Regions from separate parts of the Bacillus sp. FJAT-45066 genome, predicted to be linked through region 1. Evidence: riboswitches for the same ligand, from Rfam matches in the RefSeq annotation. Region 1 holds a riboswitch; the other holds the start of a gene.
What was found. A riboswitch is a leader RNA that binds a small molecule or an ion and turns the genes downstream of it on or off. The one in region 1 is predicted to bind S-adenosylmethionine.
Positions count from the first base shown of each region.

Region 2: linked by a shared signal. The riboswitch ahead of metK (methionine adenosyltransferase) and the one ahead of mtnW (2,3-diketo-5-methylthiopentyl-1-phosphate enolase) in region 1 are both predicted to bind S-adenosylmethionine.

Region 1 covers NZ_NISQ01000001.1:1,803,273-1,811,059, reverse strand. Annotated here, with positions in the region: gene CDZ92_RS09185 (carbon-nitrogen family hydrolase) at 1-253, opposite strand, end outside; gene CDZ92_RS09180 (pyridoxal phosphate-dependent aminotransferase) at 353-1,525, shown strand; SAM riboswitch class I at 1,620-1,726, shown strand; gene mtnW (2,3-diketo-5-methylthiopentyl-1-phosphate enolase) at 2,167-3,402, shown strand; gene CDZ92_RS09170 (2-hydroxy-3-keto-5-methylthiopentenyl-1-phosphate phosphatase) at 3,399-4,058, shown strand; gene CDZ92_RS09165 (methylthioribulose 1-phosphate dehydratase) at 4,055-4,687, shown strand; gene CDZ92_RS09160 (1,2-dihydroxy-3-keto-5-methylthiopentene dioxygenase) at 4,701-5,243, shown strand; gene CDZ92_RS09155 (spore germination protein) at 5,464-6,981, shown strand; gene CDZ92_RS09150 (GerAB/ArcD/ProY family transporter) at 6,974-7,787, shown strand, end outside.
Region 2 covers NZ_NISQ01000001.1:44,958-52,744, forward strand. Annotated here, with positions in the region: gene CDZ92_RS00300 (ABC transporter ATP-binding protein) at 1-379, opposite strand, end outside; gene CDZ92_RS00305 (ABC transporter substrate-binding protein) at 392-1,390, opposite strand; gene CDZ92_RS00310 (alpha/beta hydrolase family protein) at 1,504-2,289, shown strand; gene pckA (phosphoenolpyruvate carboxykinase (ATP)) at 2,641-4,227, opposite strand; SAM riboswitch class I at 4,540-4,698, shown strand; gene metK (methionine adenosyltransferase) at 4,998-6,197, shown strand; gene asnB (asparagine synthase (glutamine-hydrolyzing)) at 6,568-7,787, shown strand, end outside.

The sequences.
Region 1 (7,787 bases):
CAGAACCTCCAACAATCTTCACATGATATTGTTTTGCTAACTCTGACAAGAAACGTTTGCTTTCTATACCATCCTCGTCTGAAATATCATCAAGCCTAATCAAGTCGTAGGCAGTATTCCATAGTTCAGGTAAAACAATGATATCAGGTGTGAGTTTCGTAACGGCTTCTTTCACTTTTACTCTTATATTTTGCATATTTTGCTCTGGGCTTCCAAAAACAATATCAGTTTGAATACATGCGATTTTCCACAAAACATTTCATGCTCCTTTCAAAAAACACTTTACTTTTTGTTATTAACCTTATATTATTTGTGACTAGTATTTCAAGAATTTTTTAAGTAGGTGTGCAAAATGAAAAATTTCGAACAGTCAAAACTGTTGCAGGAACTTCCAAAGCAATTTTTTGCATCTTTAGTTCAAAAGGTAGGAAAAGTTGTTGAAGAAGGGCATGATGTTATTAATCTAGGACAAGGTAATCCTGATCAACCGACACCAAGTCATATAGTAAAATCGTTACAAAGCGCTACTGAAAATGTAAACTACCATAAATATTCCCCATTTCGTGGCCAAGCGTTTTTTAAAGAGGCAGTTGCTAAATTTTACAAAAGGGAATATAACGTGGATTTAGATCCTGAAAAAGAAGTAGCTATATTATTCGGCGGAAAAGCTGGACTGGTGGAAATTCCATCTTGTTTATTAAATGATGGGGATACTGTTATAGTCCCAGATCCAGGTTACCCTGACTATTGGTCAGGTGTGGCAATAGCGCGTGCAAAAATGGAATATATGCCGTTACTTGAAAAAAACAACTTTTTACCAGATTACTCTATTGTTAGTAAAGACGTACTACAAAAGGCAAAGCTAATGTTTTTAAACTATCCGAATAACCCGACAGGTGCTATTGCGACTCAAGAATTCTTTGATGAAACTGTCGCTTTAGCGAACGAGCATGATATTTGCGTTGTGCACGATTTCGCTTATGGTGCGATTGGCTTTGATGGGAAAAGACCGATAAGTTTTTTACAAACAAAAGGTGCAAAAGAGGTTGGGATTGAAATTTACACACTCTCTAAAACATTTAATATGGCAGGTTGGAGAGTTGGTTTTGCTGTTGGAAATCAAAGTGTCATTGAATCTATTAACTTATTACAAGACCATTTATACGTTAGTTTATTTAGTGCTATTCAAGAGGCTGCAACAACGGCCCTCTTAGAATCTCAACAATGTGTTGTAGATTTAGTGGATGTATATGAGACTCGTAGAAATGTTTTAGTAAGTGGGCTGACTGAAATCGGTTGGGAAGTTCGTTCACCTGAGGGTTCTTTTTTTGCGTGGTTAAAAGTACCTGACGGATATACTTCGCAACAATTTTCAGACCTTTTACTAGAAAAAGCACATGTCGTAGTGGCACCAGGAGTCGGCTTTGGTACGTATGGTGAAGGATACGTACGGGTTGGATTATTGACTGATGTTGAAAGATTGGAAGAGGCTGTTCAACGAATTAAAGCGTTAAATATTTTTTAAACAAAACTATTGACTATTAGAAAAAATGATGTAATAATCACATGTAGATTTTATAAATTCTGAATAATTAAATTGCACAATATATATTCATATTTTCTTATCAAGAGCAGGTGGAGGGACTAGCCCGATGAAACCCGGCAACCGACTTAATTCATTTTAAGCACGGTGCTAAATCTTGCAGCAGTAGCTGACAGATAAGAGGATGTTAGTTCCCTAACCTCTTCTTGTCCAGAAGAGGTTTTTTATATTTAAGTTGTGTTAAAGCTTTGTGTTGATATTTAAAAACTAATCTGTTGATTTCCGTGCAAGGCTGAGACGCCTCGAAAATGCATACGCATTTTCTTACGAAGGATGCACCGCTCAGGAGCCTTCCTTGTCCTGTGGGAGAAGCGAGGACCGGGAGACCCCACAGGCGCTTGCGCCGAGGAGGCTCCCGGCGCCAAGAAAAGTGATTGCGGCTCGTTCAGCTCCGACAAGCGTAAGACTGGGCCATCTTGAGGGAGCTCTTTGCCCTCGAGATGGCCAAGGCTAGACTTGCGGAGCTAGCCGCTAGACCTAGACACGCCCGCGGAAAGCGAAGACTTGCACGGAAATCAACAGTGGCCTTTAACATAGCCATTTAAAAAAAAGAGGTGTTTAACATGAGTTCAGTAGTTGCTACATATCTCATACATGATCATAAAGGTAATTTAGAGAAAAAAGCTGAATCCATCGCCCTTGGATTAACAGTTGGTTCTTGGACAAATCTACCACTAATTGAACAAGAACAATTAAAAAGACATAAAGGGAATGTTGTTGGCGTTGAATATTTACCTACAAGTGAATTAGTAGATAACTATTTTCAAAAAAAAATAACAAAGGGTATTGTGAAGATTGAATATCCAGCAGCTAATTTTAGCCCTGATCTCCCAGCGATACTAACAACAGTTTTTGGAAAACTTTCTCTGGATGGAGAAATTAAGCTGCTAGACTTAGAGTTTAGTAAGGGATTAAAAAAGTACTTTCCTGGTCCTAAATTCGGAGCAGATGGACTAAGAGAAATCACGGGAGTTTATAATAGACCATTTATCATGAGCATCTTCAAAGGAGTATTAGGAAAAGATTTAACTTTTGTCGCAAACCAACTAAGAGAACAAGCGTTAGGTGGGGTTGATTTCATTAAAGATGACGAAATTTTGTTTGAAAATGAGTTAACTCCATTTGTAAAACGAATTTCAGTCGGAAAAGAAGTGGTACAGCAAGTCTTCGAGGAGACAGGTCACCGAGCGCGTTATGCAGTAAATTTAACAGGAAGAACATTTGAGTTAAAAGAAAAAGCAAAAAGAGCAGCAGAAGACGGAGCAGATATTTTATTATTTAACGTATTTTCATATGGATTAGATGTATTACAAAGCTTAGCAGAAGATAAGGAAATCGGTATTCCAATAATGGCTCATCCAGCTGTTAGTGGTGCAGTAACACCATCAGAATTTTATGGGATATCAAATTCCTTACTATTAGGAAAATTACTTCGCTACGCAGGTGCTGATTTCTCTTTATTCCCATCACCGTATGGAAGTGTTGCATTAAAAAGAGAGGAAGCTCTTGGTATCTATGAATCATTGACAAATAGCGATATGTGGAAGAAAACAATTCCGGTACCTTCAGCAGGAATACATCCAGGTTTAGTACCAGTTTTAATGCAAGATTTCGGAATAGATTGTGTTATTAATGCAGGTGGTGGAGTTCACGGCCATCCAGATGGTGCCATAGGAGGAGGAAAGGCATTTCGTCAAGCTGTTGAAGCTGTTCAAAATGGTTTATCACTTCAACAAGCAGCTAAAGAAAACGAAGAATTACAGAAAGCGTTGCATCTTTGGGGGGAAGTAACAGTATGAGAAAGCCAGTCATTTTCTGTGACTTCGATGGCACGATAACGAGAAGCGATAATATTATCTCCATCATGAAACAATTTGCCCCACCTGAGTGGGAACAGGTAAAGGATAAAATATTAAGCCAACAAGTTTCTATTAAGGAAGGAGTAACTACATTATTCTCCCTTCTTCCTTCGAGTAAGAGAAACGAAATAACTGATTTTATATTACAAAATGCTGAAATACGTGAAGGTTTTGCTGAGTTTGTTGCTTATGTAAAAGAAGTTGGAATGGAGCTTTACATTGTTTCAGGTGGAATAGACTTTTTTGTCATACCTCTTCTAAATGGGTTCATAGAAGAGGACACGATCTATTGCAACGAATCAGACTTTACTGGTGAAAATATTAAGATTATTTGGCCGCATAGTTGTGATAATGCTTGTGGAAATAACTGTGGCTGTTGTAAACCGTCATTGATTCGTCGTTTAGCATCAGATGATAATGAAACAATTGTTATTGGGGATTCCATAACAGATTTACAAGCAGCTAAAATAGCAGATAAAGTGATTGCCCGTGACTTCTTGGTTGATAAATGTAAAGAATTAAATATACATTACGACTCATTTGAAACATTTTTTGATGTAATAAACATTTTAAAAGGATTTGAGGTGAAAGTATGAGCACTTACATTAAGAAATGGCATGAACTTGCAGATGTTAAAGATGAATTGGCCGCGAGAGATTGGTTTTTCGGAACGAGCGGTAACTTATCCATTAAAGTATCAAAAGCACCTTTAACCTTTTTAGTAACTGCAAGCGGTAAAGATAAGCGAAAACGTACATTGGATGACTTTTTACTAGTCGATCAACATGGACAAAAAATAGAAGATACGGATTTGAAACCGTCAGCTGAAACACTTCTTCATACCTATATATACCAAAAAACAAAAGCGGGATGTGTTCTGCACGTTCATACGGTCGATAATAATGTTGTTTCAGAGCTCTATAAGCAAACTGGGAAGGCGAGTTTTAAGGGGCAAGAAATTATTAAGGCGCTAGGTATCTGGGAAGAGAATGCGGAAGTTTCTATACCGATTATACGTAACCATGCTCATATCCCAACGTTAGCTAATGAATTTTCATCTTTTGTTAAGGATGACGCTGGAGCAGTATTAATTGAAAACCACGGAATAACTGCTTGGGGAAAAGACGCTGCAGAAGCAAAAAGGATCTTGGAAGCGTGGGAATTTTTATTTTCTTATCATTTGAGAGTTATAAAATTAAACCACCCTATAGCAGTATCTATATAAGGAGGATATGATAATGGCGAAAATTAGATTACATGAGACAAGTGAAAGACTAGAAGTATTAGAAGAAGTAGTGAAGTTTTTAGATGAGAACGAAGTAATTTATGAGAAATGGGATATTCAAAAGCTACCTGAAAATTTACAAGAAAACTTTGCTCTAACAGATGAAGATAAAAAACAAATTTTAGAGGTGTTCTCCAATGAGATCACAGACATTTCTTCAAGAAGAGGTTATCAAGCTAGTGATGTCATTTCTTTATCAGATGCGACGCCAAACTTAGAGCAACTACTGAAAAACTTTCAACAAGAGCATCACCATACAGACGATGAAGTTCGCTTTATCGTAAGCGGACACGGTATCTTTGTAATTCAAGGAAAAGATGGATCTTTCTTTGATGTAGAACTTGAGCCAGGAGATTTAATTTCAGTTCCAGAAAATGTTCGACACTACTTTACTTTAATGGAAGATAGAAAAGTTGTAGCCGTTCGTATCTTTGTAACAACAGAAGGATGGGTACCGATTTATGAGCAAGAGGTCGACTTAGTTGAAGGTAAATGAAAGTTGGACTGAAAATTGAAGCAAGCCGTTAGCACATATTATGTGTGGATGGCTTGCTTTTTTGTATCCTAAAAAATAAGGTCAAAAGCTCCTGGATATATAATTTAATACCCCGATAAATCTTCAATTTTTATTCAAAATATCACCATGAAAGAATATTTCCACCAATTAGGTGGAAAATAAGAAAAACTTTTAGCCGGGATGAAATAGAGGTGAGAATATGGAAAAGTCCAATCATACTGAAACAGTTACTAAGCTAACAGATGTTTTCGAGGAAAATGTATTCCTTATTAATAAATATTTCTTAGGTAATAAGAATGCAGATTTCGTTATGGAACATATTTATATTCCTTTTTTAGACAGGGATGCCGTCCTGTTTTATATTCGTGGCATGGCAAATGAGCAACAGATTTTTGAAAAAGTAATTCCAGCCTTTAATAGGGCTGTAACGTATACATTATATAGCCATACAACATTAGGTAAGTTAAAAGAGTTGGCTCCGGTGACTATTAGAAAAGAACTACACTCATTTCAAGAAATGGAGATTTGCTTAAATGGTGGACAATCTCTCCTTTTAATAGAAGGAGAACCTGTTATTTATCCAATTGATACGAAATCAATTGAAAGTCGATCTGTAGGAAACGCTGAAATTGAAACGGTACTTAAAGGACCAAAAGAAGCATTTGTAGAGTCTGAAATTATCAATACGTCTCTCATTAGAAAGCAACTTAGAACGTCACAACTTGTGAAAGAACATGTAAAAGTAGGTTACGGTCAAGAAAATACGGTTGCTCTCTTATATTTAAATGATGTAGCAAATGAAGAATTGGTGGAAAAAGTAAGAGAGAGAATAGCACAAATTGAAGTAGAAAATGTTCAAAATTTACCGATGCTAGAACAACATATTGAGGAAAGACCATATTCGTTAGTGCCTTCTATTTTAACAACAGAGAGACCTGATAGAGCTGCTGCTTTTCTCAAAGAAGGTCATGTTGTTTTATTAATGGATTCTTCTCCAGATTGTTTAGTAATGCCGGTAACTTTTTGGTCTTTTTTTCATACGGCAGAAGACTATTATCAAAGATGGGCATATGGGAATTTAATGCGTATTGTTAGATTATTAGCATTTTTTGCTGCACTTTTGGCACCGGCTACCTTTATTGCTGTAACAAATTATCATGTTGAAGCATTGCCGACAGATATGTTATTGACAGTATCGGCAACTAGAGATTTAGTTCCTTTTCCGGCGATATTTGAAATTATTCTTGTCGAAATAACCTTTGATATCATTCGGGAAGCAGGGACACGGTTTCCTTCTAAAAATGGTCCAATTGTTGCTCTTCTCGGGGCATTAATTATTAGTATTGCAGCGATTGAAGCAGGAATCATTAGCCCGATTGTAGTAACGGTGGTTGGGTTTTCAAGTTTAGCATCTTATACAATCGCAACGAATAGTTTCGTTTTTGCTGTTAGGATAGCTAGATTTGCCTTTATTGCTTTAGCAAGTTTTATCGGCTTTTTCGGGATAGCTATAGGTGTACAAGCTTGTGTGGCATACCTTGCATCTTTAAAATCGTTTGATGTTCCTTTTGTTTCACCGATGGCTCCACATTATCCTTCATCAAAAGATTTGATTGTTAGGCCACCTCTTTGGAAAATGTGGTTACGACCATTACACGTTTATCCTTTGAAAGAGGTAAGAGGCAAAAAGCCTGAAGGTGGTGGGGTAAATGATTAAGCATTCAGATGGGAAAATAGGCACGAGGGAGTTTGCTGCATTGATCCTTATTACCATCGGGTTAAAACAAACGGATATTACACCGTCGATTCTTTTCCCTGTTGGTAAAACAGCAACATGGCTGATGCCCATTATTTCTGGATTAATGATTACTTTCATTGTTTTAGTGTTAATAGCATTGTTGAAAAAGTATAAAGATAAAAATCTAATTGAAGTCTCCTACATCGTTACAGGGAAATTTTTTGGATTCTTAATTGGAGTTTGTTTATTTATTTTTATTCTTATGACTACTGTTATTTATTTTCGAAGTCATGCTGATATTATGGGAACACTATACTTTCCAAAAACACCAACACCTTTCCTTTTGTTTCTTTTCTTGCTAATTAGTTGGTTTATTGCAAATCGAGGCATAGAGGCCATTGGACGAACATCTTGGTTAACCGTACCATACATAAAACTTGCCTTTGCGGGGCTCATTTTATTAGTGTTCACTAGTTTACAATGGAGAAACATATTCCCTCTGGCGGGACCAGGGTTTTACCCATTAATGTTTAAGAGTACTAAATACAGTTATTTATTTGCAGAAGTAATCTTTTTTACCATTTTATACCCTTTCGTTCGAAGTCATAAAGAATTTAAGTTGGCAAGTTTGATTGGTATTGGAATTGCAACTGCAGAGTTAGTTGTTTTTTACATCGTATATTTAATGTTATATGACTTTCCTTCTATTGAATACATTGCCTTCCCTTTTCAACAACTTGCTCGAATTGTTGATTTAGGTCCTATTTTCGGAAATACAGAAGCCT
Region 2 (7,787 bases), 1.8 Mb from region 1:
CATTTTCCAACCCCATTTTACTTAAAAGTTGTAACGTTTTTAACTTATTTTCGTTATTGATCGTGCCCGTCACTTTAAGGCCAAGAAAAATATTCTCTTCGATTGTTTTCCAAGGAAATAAATAGTCTTGTTGAAGCATATAACCTATATCATCCTTTGCTTGTTTGGGGGACCTTCCCTCTAATTGCACTTTTCCCCCAGTAGGGTATAATAGCCCAGCGATGATAGAGAGAATAGTTGTTTTCCCACAACCACTCGGTCCAAGGAGGGAGATAAACTCCCCCTCCTCAACCGACAAGGAAACATCTTCTAAAACTTTGGTCGCTTGTTCTATCGTGAAATATACATGTTCAATCTGTTCAATTGATAGAAAGCTCATAATGATTCATCCTTATTTGCCGATAATTTTATTGGCAATTTCTGTATTTACTAATTTTTCATGCTCCACATATACTGGCAATTCGCCAGCTTCTTTCATAATGTTTTGCAAGTTTTCCCACTCTTCTTTATCAAGGATAGGGTCTGTTGCATATGAACCTTGGCTCTTGTAGCGGTCCACAACTGTTTCGATTAAATCGATGGAAGTATCGTCAAAGTACTTTTGAATCACTTCTGCGACTTCTCTTGCAGTCTGCGTTTCTACCCATTGCTGTCCTTTATAAAGCGCTCTAGTAAATCCTTGTACTTTCTTGTCATCTTTTTTCATATAACTCTCTTTCGCCATAAATGTTGTATATGGCACGTGCCCCGATTCTACACCAAAGGAAGCGACAATGTAGCCAATGCCTTCTTGTTCAAACACACTTGCTTGAGGCTCAAATAATTGAACGTAGTCTCCTGTTCCAGAGGCAAAAGCGCTCGGGATATTACCGAAATCTATATTTTGAATGAGATTTAAATCTGATTGAGGGTTAATGCCATGCTTCTTTAACACAAACTCCCCTACCATTTGTGGCATGCCACCTTTTCGTTGACCAAGGAAAGTAGAACCTTTTAAGTCGTCCCACGAGAAATTATCTACTTTGTTTCTAGCAACTAAGAAAGTCCCATCTGTTTGTGTTAATTGAGCGAAGTTAATGACTGGATCTGTTGCTTCTTGCGCATAAACATAAATGGAAGTCTCAGAACCAACTAAAGCAATATCTGCTCCATTGCTTAGCAGCGCAGTCATTGCTTTATCTCCACCCCAAGCAGTAGTTAACTCAACCGTAATTCCTTCTTCCTCGAAAAAACCTTGTTCTATTGCAGCATAAAATGGAGCGTAAAAGATAGAACGGGTAACCTCAGAAACTCTAACAGTTTCCGCCTTGCCATTACCGCATGCAGCGATAGAGACTATTAATACCAAACATAGTGAAAGATACAATCCGAACCTTAAGTAACGTTTCATTTTGGCTAATCCTCCTTGTAAAAAGACCTACTTGTTGTGATGTTTTATAAGATAAAGTATGATGAGGAAAAAAATGTGTGAATGCCTATTAGGTTTAAATGGAGGTTTTTGTTTTGTATAGGAATGGAGAGATTTTAGAAAAAGAGCGTTTTCCATCACCGAACCCGACTGTACACTTATTTACCGTTACATACTGGAGCGATGGACTTAAAGTGAAAGGACTGTTGGCAGAGCCGAGAACGGAAGGTAATTATGAAGGTTTTCTATATTTGCGAGGTGGCATTAAAAATGTAGGGCAAGTAAGGCCAGCTCGAATTGCCCAATTTGCTTCGGAAGGGTTTATTGTAATGGCTCCATTTTATCGAGGAAATCAAGGTGGAGAGGGGAATGAAGATTTTGCAGGAGAAGACCGTATGGATGCTTTTTCGGCGTATGAACTGTTAAGAAGTTATCATCGAGTCGAAAGTGGACTAGTACATGTTTTTGGTTTTTCCCGTGGGGGCGTAATGGCACTGTTGACCAGCATAGAAAATAAGGATGTATCCTCCGTTGTATGCTGGGGTGGGGTGTCTGACATGTTTTTAACATACGATGAACGTGTGGATATGCGAAGAATGTTAAAGCGTGTTGTTGGAGGAACGCCTACAAAATTTCCTGAGCAATATGAATGGCGAACACCTTTATATTTTTTAGAGGAGTTACGAGCACCTGTATTAATCATTCACGGTGAAAAAGATGACAATGTTTCGATCGAGCATTCCTATCGTCTAGAAAAGCGGTTAAAGGAGTTAAACCATGATGTAGAGTCTTGGTATTTTAAAGGATATGACCATTACTTTCCCCCAGCGGAGAATAGAAGAGTTGTGAGAGAGTTAGCAAGGTGGATGAAAAGTAAGTAAATCTATTAAAGTTGGTGTGAAAAATGATTCAAGTTCATTTAGGTAGGTGTATAGGGAGTAGATGAACTAGATAATGGGGCTGACGTTCATTTTAGTTAAGGAAGAGAGAGAAAATGAACATGAAGAGGCTGTTCACGTTCATTATGGTAAAGGAAGAGAGAGAAAATGAACATGAAGAGGCTGATGAAGTTCAACTCGACGGAAAAAATAGCCAAAATGCATCTTTATAAGGGGAAGAAGACTACTAAAGAAAACTTCATGCAATTCCCACCTAAATAAAAAAGGCTATCTTAGTAAGTCAGCAAAACTGACTTCTAGGATAGCCTCTTTTAATTTCATACGATAGGAATATTAAACTGTAGGACCACCAAGCTCTAACACTTCACGTGGGACAGAATTAAATTTTTCAAAGTTAGCTTTAAATTTACCAGCTAGTTCACGAGCTTTAGCATCATATGCTTCGTCGTTATTCCAAGTCTTCATAGGCTGTAACACTTCATCTGGAACACCTGCAACATGTACAGGAATCTCAAGACCAAAGTATGGGTCCTTAGTAGTTTCTGCACTCGTTAATTCACCTTCAATAGCTGCTTGAACCATTGCGCGTGTGTAAGAAAGCTTCATACGACTACCTACACCATATTCGCCACCAGTCCAACCAGTATTTACTAAAAATACTTGAACGTTGTGCTCATCAATTTTCTTCCCTAACATTTCAGCATAAACTGTTGCAGGAAGTGGTAAGAAAGGTGAGCCGAAACATGTAGAGAATGTTGCTTGTGGAGAAGTGATTCCACGCTCTGTACCAGCTAATTTACTTGTATACCCACTTAAGAAGTGGAACATTGCTTGCTCTTTTGATAATTTACTGATTGGAGGTAAAACTCCAGTAGCATCAGCAGTTAAGAAAACTATCGTTGTTGGGTGCCCAGCAACACTAGGGTCAACGATGTTATCCATTGCTTGTAGCGGATAAGCTGCACGAGTGTTTTCTGTTAATGTAGAGTTATCATAGTCTGCAACACGAGAGTTCTCATCTAAAACAACATTTTCTAAAACAGATCCGAAGCGGATTGAATCAAAGATTTGTGGCTCTTTTTCACGAGTTAAGCCGATACATTTAGCGTAGCAACCACCTTCAATGTTAAATACACCAGTATTAGACCAACCGTGCTCATCATCACCGATTAGTTTGCGGTTAGCGTCTGCAGATAATGTTGTTTTACCAGTTCCGGAAAGACCAAAGAATAATGCAACATCGCCTTCACGTCCCACGTTTGCAGAACAGTGCATTGGCATGATGCCTTCTTCAGGAAGTAAGTAGTTCATGATAGAGAAGATGGATTTCTTCATCTCTCCAGCATACTCTGTTCCACCAATTAATACGATTCTTTTACTGAATGAAACTAAAATGAATGCTTCAGAATTTGTACCATCAACAGCTGGATCTGCCTTGAATGTAGGGGCAGAAACAATAGTAAAAGCTGTTTCGTGTTTTGCTAATTCTTCATCAGATGGACGAATGAACAATTGGTGTGCAAAAAGATTGTGCCAAGCAAATTCGTTTATTACTTGAATAGGTAGGCGATATTTTTCATCTGCACCAGCAAAACCTTTAAATACAAAAATTTCTTCTTTTTCACCTAAGTATTGAAGAACTTTTTCATATAAACGATCAAAAATATTTTCAGAGATTGGTTGGTTTACTTTACCCCAATCTACTTTACTTTTACTTACGTCATCTTCTACAATGAATTTATCTTTAGGGGATCTCCCTGTATATTTACCAGTTGTCGCCAGAATTGCGCCAGTGGAAGACAATGTTCCTTCATTACGGTTTAATATTTTCTCCACTAATTGCGGAACGGATAATTGAATTTGTGCATTTGTTCCATAAACTAATTTTGTTAAACCGCTTTCAATACCAACCGTTTTCATCATGGATAACTCTCCTTCAAATAAGTATTATGTTATTTCTCTAATAAAAAGTATAACACATTAACTGAAATAGTCCATACTAATTATCGTATTTTATGAAATAATAATTAAAATGGTTAGTATTATGACAAAAATTCTTCATATATATTTTCCACTTATTATTAATGATAAAACACTTCGTTCATAGAAATATCATTCCCTTTCTTATTTTACTCCATTATGAAACAAACTCAACAAAAGAATTATAATTTCGTATCGTTTTTTGTTGACATGCAAGGTTTGACTACGTTAATATAAATCCTTGAACGGATACTCTTATCCCGAGCTGGTGGAGGGACAGGCCCTATGAAACCCAGCAACCTGCTCATATTATGCGATTTCCTATAGGAACGCTTTGTTAAGAAATTTTTTCCACCTTGAGCAAAGGTGCTAACCTGACGCAAGGATGCTTATGCCCTTGAGCGATAAGAGTGAAAGGCGAACGTAGTGATTAAAACCTTTCCTCAAATTTTTAGGGAAGGTTTTTTATATTTTGACACATGATAAGAAAGAAACTCAAAACGACCAATACTTTTTAATAGAAGATAATGGACCGTCATTCTTTCATCTCAGGCTTGTCACTTAGTGTTACGTCTTAAGTAACAGATAAGCTAATTACTTATCTTCTCATTCAAAGGGAAACTGGAGATCCGTATCAAAAATGGTGATTTCACCGCAATGTAACTCATATGTTACATACCTTTATAATTCCAAAGGAGGAAACGGACAAAATGACAAAACAACGTCGTTTATTTACTTCTGAGTCAGTAACAGAAGGACACCCGGATAAGATTTGTGACCAAATTTCAGATTCAATTCTAGACGCTATTTTAGCAAATGATGCTAACGCTCGTGTTGCATGTGAAACTTCTGTAACAACTGGTTTAGTATTAGTGGCAGGAGAAATTACAACTTCTACTTATGTAGACATCCCGAAAATTGTTCGTGAAACAATCCAAGGTATTGGTTATACTCGTGCAAAATACGGATTTGACGCGGAAACTTGTGCAGTATTAACTTCTATTGATGAGCAATCTGCTGATATCGCAATGGGAGTTGACCAAGCATTAGAAGCTCGTGAAGGTCAAATGTCTGATGCGGAAATCGAAGCCATCGGTGCTGGTGACCAAGGATTAATGTTTGGTTTTGCATGTAATGAAACGAAAGAGTTAATGCCTCTTCCTATTTCATTATCACATAAATTAGCTCGTCGCTTAACGGAAGTAAGGAAAGACGAAATCTTACCTTACCTACGTCCAGATGGCAAAACTCAAGTAACAGTAGAATATGATGAGAACGACAAGCCTGAACGCATTGATACAATCGTTATTTCAACACAACATCATCCGGAGGTTACGTTAGAGCAAATTCAACGTAACATTAAAGAGTATGTTATTAAGCCAGTTGTACCTGCTGAGTTAATTGATGAAAACACGAAATACTTCATTAACCCAACAGGCCGTTTCGTAATCGGTGGTCCTCAAGGGGATGCTGGTTTAACTGGAAGAAAGATTATCGTTGATACGTACGGTGGATATGCTCGTCACGGCGGTGGTGCATTCTCTGGTAAGGATCCTACAAAAGTAGACCGTTCTGGTGCTTATGCTGCACGTTATGTTGCGAAAAACATCGTAGCTGCTGGCCTTGCTGACAAATGTGAAGTTCAGCTTGCATATGCAATTGGTGTAGCTCAACCAGTATCTATTGCAGTGGACACTTTCGGAACTGGGACAGTTACTGAAGAGAAATTAGTGGAACTTGTACGTAACAATTTTGATTTACGTCCAGCTGGAATTATCAAAATGTTAGACTTACGTCGTCCAATTTATAAGCAAACAGCTGCTTATGGACATTTTGGCCGTAATGACTTAGATTTACCATGGGAGCAAACAGATAAAGCAGAAGCTTTAAAAGAGCAAGCAAACGCATAATTTAAAATACCACTATCTTTTGAAGGTAGTGGTATTTTTTTAAAAAATATATGTTCAAGCATAGTGTTAATAATCAAATACTAATACATGTTGATTTCCGTGCAAGCTTGAGGCTTAAAAATAAAAATATTTTGTCGTGAAAACTTTTTAAAGCAATTGAGGGTAGTATATAAGAGAATAAAATATAGTTGGCATTAAAATCCTAAAGGAATTTATTAAAAAAATGTCGAAAAATAGAGAAAAGAATTTCTTTTTATTATTACTATTCTAGTATATTCTCAAAGTATTTAGGAAAACTAATACTATTTTTAGTGGAAAATGGGTATTTATTTTAATAGATAACTTTAATGCTTACTAAAGAGGTGTAATTATGTGTGGTTTTGTCGGATTTTATTCTAAGTATGGGAAAGCAAATGAATATGGTCAGATGGAAGAGATGCTTTCTGCAATACATCATCGTGGACCAGATGACACTGGAGTTTTTCAAGATGAGTGGGTTCAATTTGGGTTTAAAAGACTTAGTATTATTGATTTAGAAAATGGTGCACAACCGTTGAACGACTACTCAAAACGTTATTGGATCATCTTTAATGGTGAAATCTATAACTATGTTGAATTAAGAAAAAAATTAGTGGAGCAAGGGTATCCATTTCAAACTGAATCAGATACAGAAGTCATTATAGCTCTTTACTCTTTATATAAAGAAGAAAGTGTGAAGTACTTAGAAGGAATGTTTAGTTTTTTAATATGGGACACAGAAGAAAAATCTCTATTTGGTGCACGTGACCCATTCGGTATTAAACCTTTGTTCTATTATGAAAACGAAGAAGCGTTTATTTTTGCATCAGAAGTGAAAAGTGTTTTTCAAGGTATTCCCGTTGAAGAGTCGATCGATGAGACTCAACTTCAACACTATTTAACCTTTCAATATGTACCAGAGCCAAACACATTATTTCCATCTATAAAAAAGGTGAAGCCAGGTCACTATTTTACACTAGATAAGAAAAATGGTTTACAATTTACGGAATACTGGCATCCAACTTTCCATCCAGTTGCACAATCAGAAAAAGGTTTAGAAAACCATATTCAGGAAGTGCTAAGGGAATCCGTTAAAAAACATATGCGCAGTGATGTGCCTGTAGGTTGTTTCTTATCTGGTGGTATTGACTCGACGATTGTCGCAACTCTTTCTAAAGAGTTTAATCCTAATATTAAAACATTCTCTGTTGGGTTTGAGATAGATGGATATAGTGAAATAGATGTTGCGAAAAAGACAGCTGAGGCTTTAGGTGTTGAAAACATTAGTTATAACATTAAGCCGGATGAATTTATTAAAGAGTTACCAAAAATAATTTGGCATTTAGATGACCCTGTTGCAGACCCTGCAGCCATACCTTTATATTTTCTAGCTAGAACTGCTAGAGAGCACGTTACCGTTGCTTTATCTGGAGAGGGTGCGGATGAACTTTTCGGAGGGTATAACATTTACCGCGAGCCACAATCGTTAAAAATGTTTGAATACATTCCTGATACGTTAAAGAAAAGTTTAATGAAAATATCTATGTCGATGCCTGATGGAATGAAAGGGAA